Regions from separate parts of the Marinomonas sp. BSi20584 genome, predicted to be linked through region 1. Evidence: riboswitches for the same ligand, from Rfam matches in the RefSeq annotation. Region 1 holds a riboswitch; the other holds the start of a gene.
The links. Region 1 has a riboswitch for thiamine pyrophosphate ahead of thiC (phosphomethylpyrimidine synthase ThiC). Riboswitches for the same ligand answer to the same signal wherever they lie in the genome.

Region 1 (11,790 bases):
ATGAGTAAGCAAGTCCTGCAAAGTTTCCCCTGAGAATTCATGAGGCGCATCGTTCAGCATGATTTTCATTACTTGCCTCCCTTATTTCTTTGAGTGTTCGAGTGCATTTCAAACAAGCAAATAAGTGATCGAGTCGCAGCTTCTGGCTCAACAGCTTTGGTAATAGCCGTTACTAACGCAACACTATCAACACCCGTTTGAGCTACAGCAGACAAGCGCTCTGCATTGATGCCACCAATCGCAACGGTTGGAAACACGCCTTTTAATAAAGTCGCGTAATAGGCAAGTCGAGTTAAACCTTGCGGCTGAGATGGCATGTCTTTGGTTTGCGTAGGGAAGATATGACCTAAAGCGATGTAACTCGGCTGGATAGATTGCGCTCGGGCGATTTCATAGTAACCATGAGTACTGATGCCAAGCCGCAAGCCAGCCGCTTGGATTTGTGCTAAATCTGCCACATCTAAATCTTCTTGGCCAAGATGAACCCCATAAGCACCAAAGGCGATGGCCTGCTGCCAATAATCATTGATAAAGACTTGGGCGTCGTACTCTTTGCCTAAGGAGATGGCTTGCTGGATTTTACTTTCCAGATATTCATCGTCAGGGTCTTTGATACGCAACTGGGCGAGTTTCACTCCTTGCTTGAGCACTAATTCCAACCAAGCAATGGAATCCACTACTGGATACAAGCCCATTTTATCGAGATCCATCTTGGCAAAAGGCAAATTTATCGACATCGTAGGATTATTTGGCGTGACAATCGTTGGCAGATTTTCAATTTGCAACGGCCAACCAGGACGGCCAAGCGGCCCTGCCCCTTCACCAATTTGCACACCGGTTTTTAATGCACCCGTGATATAGGCTTTGGCCATGGTCATAGCATCTAGAAAATCGTAACCATGGGCGATAAAGCTAGCCAGTGCTGTCGACAAGGTACAACCCGTGCCTCGCGTATTGTGGACAGAAAGCCTCTCACTTGCGAAACCAATGATAGAGTTGCGATCTACTAACCAATCAGTTGAGCCATCTAAGTGACTGCAATGGCCTCCTTTAAGCAACCAACGACTTTCAGACGCTGCGAAATACGACGCCATTTTCGCTTGCAAATCCTCAATAGCCAGTTCACCAGATAAGCCCGTAAGCGCACTAAACTCCATCAAATTTGGTGTGATCACATCTACATACGGCAAAATATAATCCAGCAAACTCGCACCTGCGTCGGTTTGCTGCAATTGATTGCCCGATTCACTGCTCGCCGCCATAACAGGGTCAAATATCACCTGCACTTTCGGGAAATATATTTTTATAAGTTTCAACCAATTCGAGCACGCTTTAACTATCTCGATAGAAGGAAGCAAACTCACTTTAATAGCATTTGGCGGCACATCATCGAGCAAGGTTTGCCATTGCTCATCAAACATAGTCAAAGAAACTGGTTCAACAGAGCGCACCTCTTTGGAATTTTGCGCTGTGATGCAGGTGATAATCGTTTGTACATGGCAGTTTAAATCTTGCCCCGTACGCAAATCCGCTTGAAGTCCAGCGTGGGCGGACGAATCCGACCCGCCCACACACCAGACAACAGGAGGTTTTATAGACATAAATCCTCCTTTTACTTACAACGATTTTTCTTTTGATTTATCGGTTGTATGCTTGTCAGTCGTTAACTTATCCGTGGTCAAATAGACATCACTGCCTAGCTCGCGAAATTGCTCCGACATTTTTTGCATGCCTGTTTCGGCGTCATTAGCATCAAATGAGTTCGCATCTAAAGCACTCATATCGATTTTTTGAGCGTCTTCCAAGCCCTTTGCACTTTCTAGCCCTTTTGCGTAGTCACGAACTTCTTGGGTGATTTTCATCGAGCAGAATTTTGGCCCACACATGGAACAAAAATGCGCTACTTTGCCAGAGGCCTGCGGCAATGTTTCATCATGGTAAGAGCGAGCCGTTTCAGGGTCTAGCGATAGGTTGAACTGATCTTCCCAACGAAACTCAAAGCGTGCTTTCGACAAGGCATTATCTCGAATTTGCGCCCCAGGATGGCCTTTGGCTAAATCCGCCGCATGGGCAGCGATTTTATAAGTGATCAAACCTTGTTTAACGTCTTCCTTGTTAGGCAAACCGAGATGTTCTTTTGGCGTCACGTAACACAACATGGCACAGCCGTACCAACCAATTTGAGCGGCACCAATACCAGAGGTAATGTGATCGTAACCCGGTGCAATGTCTTGAGTTAATGGCCCCAACGTATAAAACGGCGCTTCGTGACAATGCTTAAGTTGTTCTGTCATATTCTCTTCGATCAATTGCATCGGCACATGCCCAGGACCTTCAATCATCACTTGCACATCGTATTCCCAAGCAACTTTCGTCAGCTCGCCCAAGGTGCGAAGTTCCGACATTTGCGCTTCGTCATTGGCATCCATAATCGAACCCGGACGCAAACCATCACCAAGCGACAAAGCCACATCGTATTCCGCACAAATCTCACAAATTTCACGAAAACGTTCGTACAAAAAACTTTCTTTGTGATGTGCCAAACACCATTTAGCCATGATGGAACCACCACGAGACACAATTCCTGTAAGACGCTTAGCCGTCATTGGCACATAACGCAGCAATACACCCGCATGAATAGTGAAATAATCCACGCCTTGCTCCGCTTGCTCGATTAAGGTATCGCGGAATACTTCCCAATTAAGATTTTCAGCCACACCATCGACTTTTTCTAAGGCTTGATAAATTGGTACAGTACCGATTGGCACGGGAGAGTTACGTAAAATCCATTCGCGAGTTTCGTGGATATTTTTACCAGTAGACAAATCCATCACGGTATCAGCGCCCCAACGAGTAGACCAAACCAGTTTTTCTACTTCTTCTTCAATGGAAGACGTCACGGCAGAGTTACCGATATTCGCGTTTACTTTCACCAAGAAGTTTCGACCAATAATCATTGGCTCAGATTCAGGGTGATTAATATTGTTAGGAATAATGGCACGACCTCTTGCCACTTCGTCGCGCACAAACTCTGGGGTAATACGAGTTTGCAGATTAGCACCAAAGCTTTTTCCAGGATGCTGCTTCAATAACAACTCGCTCTTGATCGCATCGATATTCTGATTTTCACGCAGTGCGATGTATTCCATTTCCGGCGTGACGATGCCTTGGCGAGCGTAATGCATTTGCGTCACACATTTACCTTGGCGAGCTTTGCGCACTTTAGGCAATTCTTTAAAGCGTAATTCGTCCAGTGCAGAATTTTCTAAGCGTGACTGGGCAAACTCAGATGACACGCTCGTTAATACTTCGGTGTCATTACGCTTATCAATCCATGGCGCACGCATTGGCGCCAAACCACGGTATACATCGATATTTTCTTGCGGATCAGCATAAGGACCAGAGCAATCGTAAACATAAATAGCTTCGTTTGGTTCGAAAGTAAGATTGTCCGGATCAGAACCAATCGGTGTGTCTGTCAGATTGATCTTGCGCATAGGAACGCGAATCGAGTCGTCTGAGCCAGTTAGATATATACGTTCAGACGCGGGAAAAGGTCTTGCTTGTAATGATTCGATAAAAGATTTCGCGGCTTGGCGTGATTCTTCACGAGACTGCTTTTTAGATAAGTTGGTTGGTTTTTTATGTTGATTGGCTTCGCTGTTCAATTCGCTGTTTAATTCATTAATAGTCGACATGAGCACTTCCCTTATTTTTAAAATGGAGAATTGCTTGTCTGGGGTGCTGTTTCACAGGCAAACGCACTACTGGCGTTAATTGCAAAACGTGAACCCTGAATTTTATTCAAAAAGGATGCTTTAGAGGATATGACTGCATCGATTCCATAAAAAATCAGGAGTTCATTCGATGCAGAAAAGAAAAATGGAGACTTTCTTGTTTCCTACGCGGGTATTAGCCCGATCAGGTTCTGCGGATCCCGCACTTAATTATGCGATCTCAGCCAAATGGCACTCCGACAAGTTGTGCAAGCATACTCTCAGGCAATAGATCTTGTAAACACGGATTTTTTGCCCGATTGATCAAGAGCTTTCCTTCAAGAGCAAAATACAACTTATCAGAGCCACTGATGATAAAATGAATAGTTTACTGGGTAATACCCCAATGCATCATCAAATCTGATTTATCAGAATCATGAAGCCACGTATTAACCTTTCCAAGCAAATCGCTATTATCTTTTTTCATCATATAAACTTTAACACTCGACGTACCAGCTAATATTTGCTTTGAAGAAACACAAAACACACCCTTTTCATGCAGTTGATAATAGTTGCCTTCTATTAAATCTGTAATCATGGCGTCCGCCGTGTTATCACGAATTCCTTGCAAGTTAGCAAAATTATCTTTAGTCCGAATGATGTCAGCAGATGTAATGTGCTCATCCACATAAGTTTGGTTGGTGCCACCTGGATTCACTATGACTTTCACGGTAGGCTGATTAATATCCTCTAGTGTACTCAGTGGTTTAGCATTACTGCAATTGCTTAGAATGATCTTGCCATTTGCAGCTACAGAATCGGATAAAGAAAACTGCTCTGCACGCTTTTGCGTTTTCGTCACACCGCCAGCTGCAATATCAAACTTATCATTAGCAAGATCTTGAGAAAGTGCAGGCCAAGTTGTTTTAACGAAATTTACTTTTAAGTCCAATGACTTTGCTAGGTTCGTCATCATATCAACATCAAAGCCCTCTAAATTTCCGGCTTTGTTATAAAACGACAAAGGAGAATAATCCCCCGTTACTCCAACCTTTAACTCCCCACTCTGCTTTATTTCATCCCAAGTACGGGCTTGAGCAGCTTGTGAACTTAATAGGACTAACGCGGCAAAAGATAAAAACTTCACGCTATTTTTTTATTTTTCTCAAACATCATATACGTAGCACTCATAGTTTAATTTAATTATCGCCTTGCATTTCCAGCGCCATTTTATAAAGGTAATTTTTCTTTTCACCGGTTAATTTAGCCGCCATAGCTGCCGCTTGTTTAACTGGTAAGTCTTCTAACAATATTGTCAGAATACGCTTCGCTTCTAATTCTGCTTCGTTACCGCTTTCTTGCGTAAAACTCAGCATAACGACGAATTCACCACGTAATTGGTTAGCATCTGCATCGAACTTGGCAAGAATTTCAGATGCGGTACCAGACAAGAAAGTCTCGAACGTTTTCGTTACTTCGCGAGCCAATACTAATTGCGCGTCTTCACCATAGACTTTTTGCACATCCGCAATTGAATCATAAATTCGGTGAGTGGATTCGTAAAATACCACTGTGCCAGTTTGCTTCTTCCAAGATTCAAATAAATCACAGCGCCCTTTGGATTTGGCTGGTACAAAACCCGCAAAAAAGAATTGATCCGTTGGTAAGCCTGAGGCGCACAAAGCGGCGACCAATGCACAAGCACCTGGGATCGGCAAAACTTTATGGCCTTTTTCTCGTAATGCATGCACAACGTGATAGCCAGGGTCAGATATAAGCGGCGTTCCTGCGTCAGACACCAGAGCGACACTCTTACCTTCGTCTAATAAGCTCGCTACATAATCAGCTTTGTCTTTTTCATTGTGATCGTGAATGGAAAAAAGTTTTGCTTCAATGGCAAAATGATTGAGTAAACGTCGGGTGTGTCGAGTGTCTTCAGCTGCGATATAGTCTACATCACGTAAAGTTTGCTCGGCTCTTTTACTGAAATCGTCTAGATTACCAATTGGGGTGGCAACTATGTATAGCGACCCTCTCGCATCATCAGAACTATGTGGTACCATGTGGCCTCTTTTATTTGTCATTTTATAAGCTTATGAGCCTAATTAATTACCGCATCATATCATTAACTCTTTGCTCTTTTCTGCTAAGCGCCTGTAATTCCATGAATTTAAATATGGATCAGTCTCAAAACAGGGTACAAAACGCCAGTAGCAGCTCGCAAGAAAGAACCTTGCCGCCTAGCATCTACCATCCAATTAAAACTTCGGATGTTTCTAAGGAGCTAGCGGATGCCTACAACGCAGCAAAAAACTTCTATGCACAAGGCGAGTATCAACAAACCATTGATGCATTAGAAAGTAAGGTGTTAATTACAACATCGTCGATTCAATTTGAAGCCTATTTACTTGCTGCTTTAGCTTCTTCAAATTTAGACAATTCCACCGACGCTTTAGCTTACCTAGAAAAAGCCGACAAACTGCCTGCAGCAAGCCACCCTGACAATCAGAATCGATTGAAAGAAACAAAAGCATCGATTCTTGAATACTTTGGCAATTGGCTTGAAGTCGTAAATCTACGAATGGATTTAACTTATAACCTTCCGCTAAATGAAGGTGAAGAGAATCAAGCAAAATTATGGATGGCTATCCAAAATTTAACGCAAAATGAAATTGATGAATTATACCAGCTGCAAAAACCCTTACTTAATGGCTGGCTGACCATCAGCAGCATATTAAGAGATCAATCACTGTCAATCGAGCAACAACTCAAGATATTCAAAAATTGGCAGATTGAAAACCCAAGTCACCCCGCAGCACTTTCGCCACCGCAAGATTTCGAAATCATGTCATCCGTTGAACAGATGGCACCGAAAAAAATTGTCTTGATGTTACCAATGAGCGGTAAATTAGAACGCGCATCTCAAGCCATTGTAGATGGCTTTTTTGCCTCTTTTTACAACCAAAAAGAAGCAAGGCCACAAGTTAGCATTGTTAACATTGATGACTATTCAAACATTAGTGAAGCACTTGCCGCCGCAAATGCACAACAACCCGATGTCATCATTGGGCCATTGCAAAAAAACAATGTTGCTCAAGTAAGTCGTTTAGACCTACCTTACCCGGTGATAGCACTAAATCAGCTGGACATAAATCAACACCCAAAAAATCTTTATCACTTCTCCTTGAGCGCAGAAGATGAAATACACGAACTGATCACCTTCGCTAAGCAAGAAGGCGCAACGAAAGCGGCGATCCTTAGCACTCAGGATACATGGGCACTAAAACAAAGTGATGAATTTCGTGCCGCAGCAGCGAAAGAAAACGTCACCATCACTTCTAATCAGTCTTATGCCAACACACCAAAAGGCAGACAAGATGCGATTCAGAAACTGCTTTTGATTAATGAGAGTTATGCCCGTAAAAGATCCGTAGAAAAATGGATAGGCACAAGCGTAGACAGCATCGCAAGATCTCGCGAAGATTTGGATTACGTCTATTACATTGGCAAACTCAACGACGCTAAACAAATCAGACCTCTTTTAGATTTCTACTTCGCTGACAAAATACCAATGTTAGCCAGCAGCACTCTAAATGATAGCGCCCCAGAAAGATCAACAAAACCTGAAGATATTGAGCGCATACTTTTTACAGAAGCTCCAGCTCTTACGCCAAACAACACTTCGTTAGATGCTTTGCCTAAAAATCAAAATTCAAATATTTTGCGCAGATTACAAGCTCTAGGTGCCGACTCGTATTTACTAGCAAGCAAATACCAGCTATTCACCCTGCTTCCGAGCACTAAAATTTCTGCAAATACTGGCATTATCACCATGGATGAGAATGGCATATTTCATAAACGACCTGAGATCATGACTTACCGAAAAGGAAATTTGGTATATGCGACCAGTCACCAGTTTTTTAAACAGAAGGAAGGCACCGAAAAATAACGGTGAGAAAGCCGAGCAAGCAGCCGAAGCCTTTTTACTAAAGCAAGGGCTTCGGTTTGTAGAACGAAACTTCTTCTGCCGTATCGGAGAAATTGATTTAATTTTTTTAGATCAAAATACCTATGTTTTTGTAGAGGTGCGCTTTCGTGCGAATAACACTCACGGCAATGCCGCTGAAAGCCTTGGACAATCAAAGCTTAAGAAAGTACGCAACAGCGCGGCTTTATGGCTACAAAAGAATAATAAAGTAAATAACGCAAGTCGCTTCGATGCGATACTATTTGACGAAAAAATAGACTCTCAACATTTAACCTGGCTTAAAGCAGTATTTTAATCACTATGGATTTTCAAGAAGCAATCTACACACAATTTGCCCAGAGTTTTGAAGCACAACAACAAGCCCTGGAAAGTTTACCTCCTTATATTGAACATGCTGCAAAAGTGATTTTTTCAAGCATTGCTTCTGGTGGTAAAGTTATTTGTATCGGCAACAGCACAGGATCTCACCTGTCTCAGTACTTCAGTACTTTAATGTTAGACCGAATGGACAGAGAGCGCCCTGGACTGCCAGCAATCAACCTAAGCGGCGAAGGCTCCGCTCTATTAGCAATTACTCATAACGATAGCTATCACGATGTTTTCTCAAAGCAAATCACTGCACTAGGCAATCAAGGCGACATACTGTTTGTCATTGCTAACAGAGGCAACACCTCACCAATAATACAAGCCATTCAAGCGGCCCATGAACGCAAAATGAGTATAGTCGCGCTAACTAGCCCAGAAGCAAAAAATGTCTCGTCACTCACCTCTCAGGATGATACAGAGATAAAAATCAATCTTCTTGGCACAGCCAGAGTGCACGAATGCCAACTTAGCGTCATTCACATATTGGTTGACCTACTTGAGCGCCAACTATTTGGCTACGAAGACTAAGTAGATTCAATCAAAAATATTTGAGACAAAAAAAGAGCCACTTTAAAGCGGCTCTTTTTTTGTCTGTTAGAAAAGTATAGCGAGATGTTGCGCTATTCTTTATTTCACAACTTTCAACTGAAAACCTTTTTTAGGTTCTGGTGGTGTTGGAGTCGGCTCATCAAAAAATTCTTCATCCGGAAAAACAAAACCATCGCCATTTTCTTTTGCATATAAAGCCAGTGCCGCTCGTATCGGCACATAAACCTGCATAGGTTTACCGCTAAAGCGCGCCTCAAACGAGACAGCGTCTTTATCCATGATCAAATGACGCACAGCAGACATACCAATATTTAACACTATCTGACCATCTTTAACGAATTCGGTAGGCACCACAACATCTTTCTGCTGAGCATCTACCAGCAGATAAGGCGTCATATCATTATCAGCAACCCAAGAATAAGCCGCATTTAATAAATAAGATCTTTTCGGTAACATTTTGTCTCCTACCTAATAAATATTTAGTAAAAAAAAGGAGCTATAAGCTCCTCTTTTGCTACTTAACAAAACCGAGATAAAGCCTCAGCTTAGTCTAAACGCATTTCTTGTTCTGCTTCAGAAAGGCTTTCTTGGAAAGACTCACGAGCAAAGACAAGATCCATATATTTGTACAGCGCTCTTGCTTGATCCTTAGGAATCTCTACGCCAAGTATAGGCAAACGCCACAAGATTGGAGCCAAACAACAATCCACGATAGTAAACTCATCGCTCATGAAATAAGGTTTTTCTTCAAAAATTGGAGTAACGTTCAACAAACCTTCACGCAATTCTTTTTGTGCTTTAGCAACAGCTTCTTTGTCCTTACTAGTAAGAATCAAATCAACTAGCTTTGCCCAATCACGCTGAATACGATACATAAACAAACGACTTTCAGCACGAGCAACAGGATATACAGGCAGCAATGGTGGATGTGGAAAACGCTCATCCAAGTATTCCATCATGACATTTGGCTCATAAAGAACCAAATCACGATCAACTAAAGCTGGTAGCTCATTGTATGGATTAACATCCGCCAACTCGTCTGGCTTGTTAAACGGGTCTACATCTATGATGTCCACTGTGACGGCTTTCTCAGCCAATACAATACGAACTCTATGGCTGTAATGATCTTCTCCATCAGAGAAGAACGTCATTGAGGAGCGCTTTGCAATAACACCCATGTCTAACCCCTATATTGAAAACATCTACATCCCCTTCAAAGGAGGGGACAAACTATAATATGGTGACGAAGTAACAAAAATATTACACGATATCGTCAACACAGAAAATTTTTCATGGAATATTTACTCGCGCACCTCTTATAAAACAAGGCTTTAACTTAGTACTTGAGTCTATACAGAGAAATATCTCAAACCTAGATTTCAAGCAACACGTAGCAAACTAAAATACACTTATGAAACCATGAATTTCAAAGCCCGACTATTCTAACATTATTTTCAAACAATTTTTCTTAGAAAAACCATTTTGTTGCAAGAATTCTATAGCCAACTTTATTTCAAGCAAAAAAAACGCTTGGCGAAAACACCAAGCGTTTTGATAATAATTCCAAAGCGAAAATTAACGCTTAGAGAACTGAGGACGACGACGTGCTTTGCGTAGACCAACTTTCTTACGTTCAACTTCACGAGAGTCGCGCGTAACGAATCCTGCAGAACGTAGAGTACGACGTAGAGTCTCATCATATTGCATCAAAGCGCGTGTGATACCGTGACGTATCGCACCAGCTTGACCAGAGATACCACCACCTTTAACAGTGATATAAACGTCAAATTTTTCAGTAGCGCCAACAAGTTCAAGAGGTTGACGAACAACCATTTGAGCTGTTTCACGACCGAAGTACTGAGAAAGAGTACGGTTATTGATAACTAGGTTACCAGAACCCGCTTTAAGGAACACACGAGCGGTAGACGTTTTACGACGACCTGTACCGTAGTATTGAGTAGCTGACATAATGATCTTCCGTATTAAATGTTAAGGGCTTGAGGCTGTTGAGCAGCATGTGGATGCTCAGTACCAGCGTACACTTTCATTTTCTTGTGCATTGCACGGCCCAAAGGACCTTTTGGCAACATACCTTTTACGGCGATTTCAAGAACGCGCTCAGGAGCGTGATCAATCAACTTCTCGAAATTCATAGAACGCAAGCCGCCTGGGTAACCAGTATGGCGGTAGTATTGTTTAGCAGCTGCTTTGTTACCTGTAACGTGAATTTTCTCAGCGTTAACAACAACGATATAATCGCCAGTATCAACGTGTGGAGTATATTCAGCTTTATGCTTGCCACGTAGACGACGAGCAATTTCAGTAGCCAAGCGGCCTAGAGTTTTGCCTTCAGCATCAACCACGAACCAGTCGCGGCGAACTTCAGCAGGTTTAGCTGTAAAAGTTTTCATCAAAAAACCCTTTCAATACGCGTGTTCAATGACACGCTATACCTATTATTATTGGTTGGCCAAATATCAAAATATTTGATCAACGTACACTTACCTTTAAAAAGGCGAACGAAGTATATACCAACCCAATTAAATATGAAAGTCGAAATACACTTAAGGACGGTGCTCTAAAGACAAATATTCTTCTGATTGCATCTCTAATAATCGACTCACTGTACGGTCGTATTCGAAAGCCAATCGCGTACCCGTATAAATATCTGGAATAGCAACTTCTGCAGAAAAAATCATCTTAACATGGCGATCATAGAACTCATCTACCAAGTTAATAAAGCGTCTCGCCAAATCATCTCGTGACGCATCCATTTGCGGTAAATTAGAAACAATTACCGTAGTGTAAAGACGCGCTAATTCAATGTAGTCAACCTGACTTCTTGGCCCATCACACAACGCTTTGATATCAAACCAAGCAAGCCCTTCACAGCTTCGCAACAAAGGAATGCTTCGGCCTTCAATTTCTGCAGCCCCCCCCTCAACAACATGCGAGGCATCAGAAATTAAACTCATGAAACGCTCATTTAAAGCCTCATCCGCTTCCTCACTTAAAGGAAAGTGATAAAGTTTAGCTTGTTTCAAGGTACGCAATCGGTAATCCACACCACCATCAACATTCATGACTTTAGTGTATTTTTTCACAAGGTCGATAGCCGGTAAAAAACGCGCCCGCTGCAAACCATTTTTATACAAGCCATCTGGCTCTATG
Region 2 (11,790 bases), on a different contig from region 1:
ACAGACATTAAAAAATATTAGTTTGTCTTTGCCAGCTGGAAAAACTTTGGCGTTAGTAGGGCGTTCAGGTAGTGGTAAATCTACTATAGCGAACTTAATTCCGCGTTTTTATGATATTGATGATGGTTCTTTGAGTATAGATGGTGTTCGTATCAATGATTATAAGTTGACTGAGCTGCGCTCTAATATCGCTTTGGTAAATCAACAAGTTGTACTTTTCAATGGCACGATTCGAGATAATATCGCCTACGGTTATTTGCGTGATACCAGTGTAGAAGATGTCATTGAAGCAGCTAAAGCAGCCAATGCTTGGGACTTTATTCAAGAGCTTGATCATGGTCTAGATACCATGGTTGGCGAGAATGGTGTTCTCTTGTCTGGTGGTCAGCGACAGCGTATTGCGATAGCTAGAGCTATCTTGAAAAATGCGCCTATTTTGATTTTGGATGAAGCGACGTCAGCATTGGATACGGAATCAGAGCGAGCAATTCAGACTGCCCTGGATGGTCTAATGGCGAATCGTACCACTATCGCTATTGCCCATCGATTATCGACCATTGAGAATGCCGATATTATTGCGGTTGTGGATCATGGTGAGATCATTGAACAAGGCTCGCACAGTGAGTTGTTAGCGATGAATGGTGCCTATGCACAGCTTCATAATCAGCAATTCAGCGAGACACCAGCTTAATTATGTGGCTGTACCGTTCTTTACTAGTCTTATTAACGCCGGTTATTTTATCGAAAATACGGCGTTTTAAGAAAACCTATCAGCACTATCGTGCTAAAGAAGCGTTTGGCTTTTGGCCTTCTGTTGAAGCGGATTTATGGATTCATTGTGCGTCTGTGGGCGAAGTGCTTGCTGTACGCCCCTTGGTACTTCAGTGGCGTGAAAAATACCCTACACAGCGATTATTAATTACCACTATGACACCGACGGGGGCAGAGCAAGTAGTAAAAACCTTTCCTTTTGCAGAGCATCGATATTTGCCAATGGACTGGTGCTCAAGTGTTAAAAGGGCACTTAAAAAACTAACCTGTAAGCATTTATTAATTGTAGAAACCGAACTTTGGCCTAACTTGTTACAACTGGCTAAGCAGCGAGGTCTACGTGTTGAGGTAGTGAATGCTCGTTTGAGTGAGCGTTCTTTCCAGCGCTATCAGAAGTTTTCAGCTATCTCGCGCCCCTTATTTGCTTTACCGGATTGTTTTTTGGCGCATGCACAAGCTGATGCAGTGCGCTTTGAAGCGTTGGGAGCAAAAAAAGTATTAGTGACAGGAAGTATTAAATTCGATCTTGCTGTGCCGCCTGAAGTATTTCAAGCTAACTGGCGTCGACAGTTAGGTTCAAGGTTTGTCTGGGTGGGAGGAAGTACTCACCAAGGTGAAGATGAAATGCTATTGCGCGTTCATAAGGCGCTGCTACAAAAATATCCAGATGCGTTATTGGTACTGGTTCCTCGTCATCCTGAACGCTTTGAAGCAGTACAAGCTTTAGCTATGCAGTCTTTTGAGCGAGTCGCTCTTCGTACTCAAACGGCACTCGATCAATGGGCTAATTTTGATGTGGTGATTGGCGACTCCATGGGAGAGTTGATGTATTACTATCAAGCATCTGATATGGCTTTTGTTGGTGGCAGTTTGATTAAACGCGGTGGCCACAATCCGATTGAGCCCGCCTTGCTTGGAAAGGCAATTTTAGTTGGACCCTATACCTTTAATTTTATGGATATTACTGAACAGCTTTTGCAGGTGAATGGCGCTATTCGTTGTCAAGACGAAGCGCAATTGACAAAAGTAGTTGTGGATCTTGCGGGGCAATCGTCTCAGCGTTTCCGTCTCGGTCAAACTGCATTGCGTTTTGCAGAAAAAAATCAAGGTGCAGTCACCAGAGTGCTTGCTGAAATAGACTTCCGTTGATCGACTCTTTACAATAAACGCTCATTATCTCATGGGGTGCTTTAGCATTTAGTAAATGTTAGAGCTGAGAAGCAGATTGTCTGCTAACCCACCGAACCTGATCCAGATCATGCTGGCGTAGGAATCGAGATAGCAAGTTGAACTGCCGACATATATAGTAGCTCAAAAATCATCCTTGCCATTTCCCCTGTACGCCGCTCACTTATTTTAGGAGCGACACTTTGAAACCATTTTTGTTAACCACTCTTTTTTCTGCGGCTGTTGTTAGTCTTGGCGTAGCTTTTTCGCCTGTAACATTAGCCAAAGATACTCTGAATATCTATACCTATGATGCGTTTGCATCCGATTGGGGGCCGGGTCCGAAGATAAAAGCTAATTTCGAAAAAGAATGTGCCTGTGAAGTGAATTTTGTCGCATTGGACTCTTCGGTTGGTATTTTGTCCCGCGCGCAACTAGAAGGGAAGTCGTCACAAGCTGATGTACTTTTGGGGTTAGACCTAAATCTAATGGAAGCCGCAAAACAGACAGGTCTATTGGCGAACCATGCTGTTGATACTTCAGCTATCACTATTGCTGGTGGCTGGTCGGATAAAACCTTCGTGCCATTTGATCAAGGTCACTTTGCTTTTATTTACAATTCTGAAACGCTTAAAAGTCCGCCAACTAGTTTGGAAGAAGTGGTGGATAATCAAAACCTGCGTGTTATTTATCAGGATCCAAGAACGAGCACGCCAGGGCTTGGTCTGTTGTTATGGGTGAAATCTGTTTATGGCGATAATGCTGCTGAAGCATGGGAGCGTTTGGCTTCTCATACCGTGACAGTAACGAAAAGTTGGTCTGACGCCTATGGTTTATTTTTGAAAGGCGAAGCGGATGTTGTGTTGAGTTACACCACATCTCCTGCTTATCACATTGTTGCGGAAGGGGATAATAAGTATATGGCTGCTGCAGCCAGTGAAGGTCTTTATCCACAAATCGAAGTGGCAGCGATGATGAAAGGTGCGCCTCATCCTGCCTTGGCGAAGCAGTTTATGCAGTTTATTTTGCAGTCAGGTTTCCAATCGACAGTTGCAACGGGCAATTGGATGTTACCCGTGGTTAAGCTAGATGAAAAATTACCAGCGGCTTTTGACAGTGCTTTAAAACCGGTAAAGAGTTTGGTTCTGCCGGCAAAAGACGTGGCGCAACATCGTAAAGCTTGGATTGATGAGTGGTTAAATGCCACGACTCGATAATCGACGTTAAGTTGTTTTTCTTTCGAACCGTCAAAGGGTTATTGCCGGCGCTATTTGGTGTTGGTTTTTTCCTGCTAATGGGAGCTGCCAGTTTGGCGGCTCTTTTGCGTTATAGCGAATTACACTCTTGGCTTGGCTATATGCAGCAGCCTTATCTTTGGCGGGTTGTACGTTTTTCCTTATGGCAAGCGCTGCTAAGCAGTAGTATTAGCTTACTTATTGCTATTCCTGTTGCTTCTTGTCTTATTCATCGCCAGTTTTATGGCCGATCTGCTTTACTGCAATTGTTTTCAGTTTCCATGGTGGTGCCAACCATTGTGGCGATTTTAGGCTTGGTGGTTGTCTATGGTCGTACCGGGTGGCTGAATCAGTTGTTTGGGGTGCAAGTTCCCTTGTATGGTTTGGTGGGTATCTTGCTTGCCCATGTATTTTTTAATATGCCGTTGGCCGTACGCCTTTTGTTGCAAGGTTATGACTTAATTCCATCAGGGCAGTGGCGTCAGGCTTCGCAGTTAGGTTTTTCTCGTTGGGCGGCCTTTCGTTGGATTGAATGGCACTACATGAAAAAGGTTCTACCTGGAGCCTTTGTACTAATTTTCATGTTGTGCTTCTCTAGCTTTGCTGTGGTGTTAAGCTTAGGTGGCGGTCCAAAATATAGCACCTTGGAAGTGGCCATTTATCAGGCGCTTAGATTTGATTTTGACCTCAACAAAGCCAGTTTTTTAGCTTTGCTTCAGGTGTCCATATGCACTTTATTTGCGGTTGTTGTTTATCGGATCGCACCGATTAACCGTCAAGATGTGAGTTTATTGGCGGTAAAGAATTATTCACTTAAAGATTCTTTTTGGGCTAAGTCGGCAGATTTTTTGGCCTTACTCTGTGCGTTTGTATTGGTCATTCCACCTTTTTTAGCGATTTTTGATCCGATTATCTCGCCTATTTTTTTGAAGACATTACAGTCTGTTGCTTTGTGGAATGCTGTGCTTGTTTCATTGCAAATTGCTATTCCAGCGGCTCTGGTAAGTTTGCTGCTTGGTGTCTGTTTTGGTGTGCTGGCGCGGTTTTGTATGGCGCGTCAGTATTTTGCTTTTTTTCCGAATAAAATCGAGCATCTAGGGAATATGATTTTAATGGTGCCGGGTTTGGTGATTGCCACTGGCTTGTTTTTGACACTGCGTGATTTTGGCTGGGGGCTGCAATCGAGTTATTGGATTGTGGTATGGGTCAACGCGGTCATGGCGCTGCCTTTCGTGCTGCGAGCTTTGATGCCAGTTATGTATCAACAAGAGCGGCGTTTTCGAAATGTATACTTGAGTTTGGGGATTCGCTCTTGGTCTAGATGGCGTCTGGAATGGCCTTTAATGAGAGCCAGTATCGGGCAAGCATTTGGTTATGCGCTGTTATTGTCTTTGGGTGACATGGGAGTGATTGCGTTATTTGGAAGTCAGAGTTTGGTGTCTCTGCCTTTATATCTGTTTCAATTGATTGGCTCTTATCGGTTGGAAGAGGGGGCTTGTGTTGCTGTGGTATTAATTTCTCTATGCTTGATCTTGTTTTATTGTTCGTCTCGCTTTATTGGTGGAGTAACAGCACGTGTTAAAAATTAACCTTCAATATGATTGGGAGAATTTTCATGCCAATTATTGTGTGGAGATTTCCCCTGGTGTCACCACTTTACTTGGTGGTAGTGGCGAAGGAAAAAGTACGCTATTGCATTTATTGGGTGGCTTTTTAGACGGCCGTGGAGAGCTTTTTTTCAACGAAGAATCACTGCTTTCTTTACCCCCTTACGAAAGGCCAATATCGACCTTATTTCAAAGTGATAATTTATTTCCGCAATTAACCGTCTGGCAAAATGTCGCCATTGGTTTGTCTCCTTCTCTCTCTTTAAGCGGTGAGCAAAAAACAAGAATTCAGTGGGCGCTTGAAAAAACACAGCTTGTTGATAAAAAAGACCGCTATCCACAGGCTTTGTCTGGCGGGCAAGCCCAGAGGGTCGCTATTGCACGGGCATTGGTACGAAAAAAACCTATCCTGTTACTCGATGAACCTTTTAGTGCTTTGGATCCTGCATTACGTGAAGAAATGCTCTACTTGGTCAATGATGTAACGCTAGAATTGGGATTAACCACCTTGTTGGTATCGCATTTGCCGCAAGAAGCGAGTTTGGTCGGCGGACGAGTTATCTTGATTGAGCAAGGTCGTGTTACAGCTTATGAACCCGTATCTGTTTTATCTCAAATCGAGCCTCATCCGCTTTTTTCTCGTTACCTTGGAATGCCTAGTTCTGGATTGCCGAGCGCTGAAGGAGCTAATAGCTCGACAATCTAGCTTGATTGAGTTAAACAGTCTTCCTGTTTCACTTACATAGAAAGAGCGATTTAGTGTTAGATGATAACGAGTTATTAAAGAAAGGCATTGTGATGACAATCGCTTATGCGTTTGTTATGTCGCTTACTGCATTGGCTGCCAAACAGGCTCAAACCATGATCGCGGTATCAACCCTGGTTTTTTGGCAGAGTTTATTTTGTGCCTTAATACTTCTACCCCAAATGCGCGGACGCTGGCAAAAACGATCGCTTTCTGTGTGGAAAATTCACTTTTTGCGCAGTTTTGGTGGCTTCATTGGTTTTCTTTTTTATTATTGGTCGTTGAATCATATTCCTTTGGTGGAAGCTTCTTTACTTCGAACCTGCGCGCCATTGTGTGTTCCTTTTGTGGTGCTAATACTGCATAAAATCAGAATTCCAAAGGCGCGTTGGTTACCGCTTATAATCGGTTTTATTGGTGTGGCATTTGTTATTCAGCCTACGCCGGACCACTTAAATCCTTGGCATATTGTTGGGTTTATTTCCGCGATAGGCTTGGCCTTGTCTATGGTGACGACGCGAATGCTATCCCAGCAAGTATCTGGGCAAGAAACCTTGTTTGTGTATTTTTTCGTGTCGACAATATTGTCTCTACCATTGATGTTAGTGCAGGGTGATTCTTTGGTTTTACCTATTGCTGTATGGCCTCTGGTGGCTGCGGTCACCATCACTTTGTATGTAGGTATGTACCTTTATAATTTGGCTTATACCTATGCGCCAGCAAGTGTTGTTTCTCCCGTTAGTTATGTTGGTGTGGTGTTTAGTGGGTTTTGGGGATGGGTTGTCTGGGGCCATGTCCCTGACATTTACGCCATTCTTGGAATGTTGTTTATTTTTTCAAGCATTTTGATTAGTACCCGAATGGCGCGAAATAGAGGCTAGGCCGTTCGCAGCTTTTTTTTGTTTAGTATTGTCGCCACAAATATTCCTGAAAAAATTAATGTTATACCGACGTAATGGAAACTAAGCAGTTGTTCGCCTAGGAATATCACTGATAAGCCGATACTGAATACTGGGAGGAGGTGGATAAAGTGTCCTGCGGTTGCCGCACCGAGTTTCTGTACGCCAGTGTTCCAGCATAAAAAAGCCCCAATTGAAGCAAATAGCCCCATATAAATGATGGCGCCCCAGTTACTTACTGTGAAGTCAGTTAGTTGACTATGTCCAAATAGGAAGAATAGTGGAGCCTGAAACAAGGTTCCTATAATTGCTGTGCAGGCAAAGAAACCAATCAAAGACATTTCTTTCGGGCGTTTTGCAATGAGTACCGAATAAATAGCCCAGCTAATAGCCGCGGTAATAATCCATAAGTCGCCTTGTGAGAAACTTAAGTGTAAAAAGGTTTCTAAACTGCCGCGGCTAACGATGGTAATTGCACCAAGGGTGGAAATAAGTATGCCAGTATTCTGTAACCAAGATGTTTTATTTCCCAAAAGTAGACGAGCTGTAATTAGTATCATCACCGGCATGATGGAATTGAGTAGTACTGCATTGGTGACTGTTGTGGTACCGAGCCCTATGTAAAGGAAAAGATTGTAATTGCAAATGCCAAGCCAGCCAAAAAGAACAAGCAAAGGCCAGTTTTTTGCGATAATGCTTCGTTCTCGCCAAAGCTTCTTATAAGCAAAAGGCAAAATGATTAGGCAGGCAAGGCTCCAGCGTAAGAAAGATATTGAAAACGGGTCTATTCCATTGGAAACGGTTAATCGTCCTAAAATGTAATTGCCTGACCAGAAAAAAATAGGCAGTAATAGGTAGATGAATGCTGGCATTTTTTTGTCCTTATTGTTTTTTTCTTTTTGCCCAGTTTTGAATAAATAGGCCAACTAGAATACAAGCTAAGCCAATGAGTGTGGAACGTAAGATAGGTTCACCTGCGAATTGTGAAAGCCAGATAATTGATAGCAATGGGGATAGAAATATTAAGTTCGCTACTTGGCTGGCATTAGTTGTTAGTTTTAATGCTCTATTCCACAATACAAAACTTAGTCCCATTTCAAATAAACCAATATAAATTGCGCCCCATAATCCATCATTATTCCAGTGGTTTAGTTCACCTGTTACGCCTGCAAATATCGTGATTAAGGGGAGTGCAAAGGCAAAATTAAGCGTTAGGCCGATTAAACTGGGGCGTTTGTCTTTTGTGTTCAATAACCAATAAAGAGCCCAGATAATAGTACTTAGAAGTGCGAAGGCAACACCTGTGACGTTTGAAAACTCTAGTGACGCTATCTGGCCGCGAGTAGATATATAAAGTACGCCAAAATAGCACGCCGCAGCTGCGATATAGTCCGCGCTTTTGAGGCGTTGTTTGAGTATTGGGACGGCCATAAAGCTAAGCATAATGGCCCAAGTATAATTTATCGCTTGTGCCTCTTGTGCTGGAAGCATGTTGTAAGCTTGAAGTAATATTAGGTAATAAAGAAAGGGGTTGATTGCGCCAAAAAATAAAGATGATTTCCATGATTGCTTGGCGAAGCTAATTAATTGCTTTGTTTCACCCTTTAATGTAATCAGGGTTGTTAAAAAAATCAATGAGACGATGTTCGCAACAAGCAATAACTGTGTTGGCGAGAAGTACTTGAGTGATATAGAAAACGCAGTGGCAACGGTCGACCAAAGTAACACAGCCCCAAGGCCAAACAGCATGGCTTGGGTGTTGTTGGAAAATTTACTCATGACTTATTATTCCGAAAACTCAGATTTACCTGTGAGGCGATATTTATGTTGTATCTATCAAAATGAAAAGATAATACCAGCTAGAATAGATGTGATCGTATTGTCCTCTACCATAGGGCTTTTTAAAATTTCACTATCGAATTTAGTGTGATTGATGCCTAACATCAGATTTACACTTGTTGAAAGTGGATAAATGCCTCTTACCCCATATCTGATTTGAGAAACGGCACCTGAATCGTATGCAGCGATAGCACCACCAGTATTTACTGATTCGCTTTGAGAGACGCCAAATAAGTGGTTGCTCATTTTACTGTCCATGTAGCGATATGATATAGAAGGGATGACCTTCCATGCCCCGACAGGAAGTGGATATCCTAAGGCGATTTGTGCATAGTAGCCATCATGTTCACCGCTAATATCTTGAGCAAATTTTGTTGAAATCGGCCCCACTCGATAACTGGCAAAAGCCATGATGCTGTCATCTCTATCATCTAGTTGTTGGATGTTTATATTATCTGAGTCGTCAGGGTCAAAGTTCGAACTTTCGTAAGAAAAGCCGATAGCAAAGTTTTGTGGTGCTTGTTTGGGTAAAAAACGATAACCAATTTCAGGTAATTGAAGGAAAAAGTGTTCACCTTCATAACTTATGTTGGGAAGGAATTTAGATTGAGTATCTGTCTCTTTGTACACGGATTCTGATACAGCACCAATTACGCCTAAGCTACCATCAGCTTGAGCAATAATAGGTGTGGATAGCAATAATGCTAAAAATGTTTTTTTCATGATGTCCATATCCGTGGGTTAGAGTGAATTATGAAGAATCTAATTCTATTGTCTTTAATTGAGGCTGTAAAATAACCAAACTAAAATAGGTTTTATTTTTACTGTTTTAGACTAAGAAGGGTGGTGCGAGTATTACTTTGGTTGATTTCGTTTACTTATTGTTCACTAGTGCTATATAATGCGCGTCCCTGTAAATCAATACTCCTTGTCTCACAGCTTTTTTAACAGGGGGAGCGTGGAGACTAAGAACCCATAAGGAGAGCTTAAATGCGTCATTATGAAATCGTCTTTCTGGTTCACCCAGATCAAAGCGAGCAAGTACCAGCAATGGTCGAGCGTTACACTAACCTAATCACTGAAGATGGTGGTCAAGTTCACCGTCTTGAAGATTGGGGTCGTCGTCAACTAGCTTACCCAATTAACAAAATTCACAAAGCACACTATGTTCTTATGAACATTGAGTGTTCTGACAGTGTTTTGTCTGAACTAAACGACACTTTCCGCTACAACGATGCCATCATCCGTAACTTGGTGATTCGTCGTAAAGAAGCGGTAACTGACGTATCTCCTATTAAAGCTTCTGAAGGTCGTGAAGATCGTCGTTCTGCTCCTCAACGTGAAGAGCGTAACCACGACAATTCTGACGAAGTATCTGAAGAATCTGAAGATTAATCTATTTTTATTAGGAGACACTCATGGCTCGTTTTTTCCGTCGTCGTAAGTTCTGCCGTTTTACAGCAGAAGGCGTTAAAGAGATCGATTACAAAGATCTAGACACACTGAAAGGTTATATCACTGAAACTGGTAAAATCGTTCCTAGCCGTATTACTGGCACTAAGGCTCGTTACCAGCGTCAGCTAGCGACTGCAATCAAACGCGCTCGCTACATTGCTATTCTTCCTTACACTGACAGCCACTTTAATTAATAGGCTGAAAGAAGCGCTACTATGGGTGGTTTAGCTAAATGGGTAATGAAAAAACGCTTGAATGCCATTATTGGTGTGATGGTGTTTGGTCTAATTCCTATGATGTTTTGGCTGGCGGCTGCAATCTTAGGATTGGTGGTGCTTCGTAAAGGTGTAAAAGAAGGAATACCTGTATTAGCTTGGGGTTGTCTACCAGCACTTGTGTTGTGGATGTTCCAAGGAGATGCTACGGCGCTCATGGTATTAGTTGATGTGATGTTGTTGAGCTATTTGCTTAGATCAACAATGTCATGGAGTTGGGTGCTACTAGTCGGCAGCTTTTTGGCGGTTATTAGTACTCTGCTTCAGCCTCTTTTGATGGCAGATATTTTGAATTTGGCGGTAACGTTGGTTCAGAGTGTTTTGACGAAAGAAGGTGTTGAAGTTCCTGATAGAAATTTAATTTTTAACCAGGCAGTGATGGCTATATCCATCTTCCAAGTGGTTATTGCTATTATTTCTTTGTTTTTGGCAAGAAAATGGCAAGCAGGGCTCTATAATCCAGGCGGATTACGTACTGAATTTCATCAGTTAAGATTGCCAGTAGTGTTTAGTTTGGTATTGGGAGGAATGATTCTAATAGGTGAAAGCTTAGGTGGATCCTTTAGTATTTTATCCCAAGCCGCTGTGCCTGCTTTGGTGTTGCCGGGGCTCGCTCTAGTGCATGGTGTTTTAGCAAAAAAAGAAATTGGGATTGTTGGACTGATCGCATTTTATCTTGTAGGTTTTTTTGTACTGAATGTGTACTTTGCAAATATTCTTGTCGCACTTTGTGTGATTGATAGCTTTGTAGATATTCGTTCTAGAATACAAGGTAAGGCGTCCAACTCAAGTGATAGCTAATGATTAATTAGAGGTGATCGAGATGGAAGTTATTCTACTCGACAAAGTAAACAAGCTAGGCGGTATTGGTGACGTTGCAGTTGTTAAACCAGGCTATGCTCGTAACTTTTTGATTCCGAACAAAAAAGCTGTAATGGCTACTAAAGCTAATTTGGCTAGCTTTGAAGAGCGCCGTGTTGAATTAGAAGCGCAAGCTGCAGAGCGTAAAGCTGCTGCTGAAGCTCGTGCTCTAACATTAGAAGGCAAAACTTTCACTATCGCTGCAAATGCTGGTGATGAAGGTAAGCTTTTTGGTTCTATCGGTACTCGTGACATCGCTGATGCTATTTCTACGCAAGTAGCAGTAGAGAAAGCTGAAATCCGTCTTCCAGAAGGCGCGATTCGTCACACAGGTTCTTTCGAAGTAGACGTTCAACTTCATTCTGAAGTTATTGTAACGGTTACTTTAGAAGTAATCGCTGAGTAATTTGCTTCGGTAAATTACTTAAGAAAGATGCGAATCTTTCTTAAATAAGAGAAGGGTATCTTGCTTTGCAAGATGCCCTTTTTTTGTTGGCGTGATAAGCTAATCTTTCTGTATTTTTTCTGTATTTGTATGGGTATTTTGCGTGCAACTAAATGATTCTGAAGTCGCTTCTATTAAATTACCACCGTATTCCATTGAGGCTGAGCGTTCAGTTGTTGGCGGATTGATGTTGGATCCCCAAGCTTGGGAGAAAGTCTCCGAGCTTGTTATTGCTGATGATTTTTATCGTCCAGAGCATAAGGCAATTTTTACCGTTATTGCTCGTCTAGCTGACGAATCAGAACCTATTGATGTGGTTACCATTGGTGAGCGATTAGATAAGCGTGGCGATCTAGAATCTATTGGTGGTATGGCATATTTAATTGAGGTTGCAGAAGCCACGCCCAGTGCCTCCAACATCGCTTCCTATGCTGATATCGTTCGTGAACGTTCTATTTTGCGCCGTCTTATTTCTACAACAAACGATATAT

Region 2: linked by a shared signal. The riboswitch ahead of thiB (thiamine ABC transporter substrate binding subunit) and the one ahead of thiC (phosphomethylpyrimidine synthase ThiC) in region 1 are both predicted to bind thiamine pyrophosphate.

What each region holds. Positions count from the first base shown of each region.
Region 1 is NZ_KZ454896.1:2,898-14,687, forward strand. Features, by position in the region: gene thiS (sulfur carrier protein ThiS) at 1-69, opposite strand, end outside; gene thiE (thiamine phosphate synthase) at 69-1,601, opposite strand; gene thiC (phosphomethylpyrimidine synthase ThiC) at 1,617-3,698, opposite strand; TPP riboswitch at 3,882-3,986, opposite strand; gene TY87_RS19960 (transporter substrate-binding domain-containing protein) at 4,105-4,863, opposite strand; gene rsmI (16S rRNA (cytidine(1402)-2'-O)-methyltransferase) at 4,916-5,779, opposite strand; gene TY87_RS19970 (penicillin-binding protein activator) at 5,893-7,665, shown strand; gene TY87_RS19975 (YraN family protein) at 7,616-7,999, shown strand; gene TY87_RS19980 (SIS domain-containing protein) at 8,005-8,598, shown strand; gene TY87_RS19985 (ClpXP protease specificity-enhancing factor) at 8,698-9,075, opposite strand; gene TY87_RS19990 (glutathione S-transferase N-terminal domain-containing protein) at 9,165-9,797, opposite strand; gene rpsI (30S ribosomal protein S9) at 10,195-10,587, opposite strand; gene rplM (50S ribosomal protein L13) at 10,602-11,030, opposite strand; gene zapE (cell division protein ZapE) at 11,184-11,790, opposite strand, start outside.
Region 2 is NZ_KZ454886.1:108,174-119,963, forward strand. Features, by position in the region: gene msbA (lipid A export permease/ATP-binding protein MsbA) at 1-691, shown strand, start outside; gene TY87_RS16385 (3-deoxy-D-manno-octulosonic acid transferase) at 694-1,920, shown strand; TPP riboswitch at 1,943-2,062, shown strand; gene thiB (thiamine ABC transporter substrate binding subunit) at 2,142-3,155, shown strand; gene thiP (thiamine/thiamine pyrophosphate ABC transporter permease) at 3,131-4,762, shown strand; gene TY87_RS16400 (thiamine ABC transporter ATP-binding protein) at 4,749-5,486, shown strand; gene TY87_RS16405 (DMT family transporter) at 5,540-6,406, shown strand; gene TY87_RS16410 (DMT family transporter) at 6,403-7,296, opposite strand; gene TY87_RS16415 (DMT family transporter) at 7,307-8,203, opposite strand; gene TY87_RS16420 (MipA/OmpV family protein) at 8,261-8,986, opposite strand; gene rpsF (30S ribosomal protein S6) at 9,254-9,658, shown strand; gene rpsR (30S ribosomal protein S18) at 9,682-9,912, shown strand; gene TY87_RS16435 (hypothetical protein) at 9,934-10,794, shown strand; gene rplI (50S ribosomal protein L9) at 10,817-11,260, shown strand; gene dnaB (replicative DNA helicase) at 11,403-11,790, shown strand, end outside.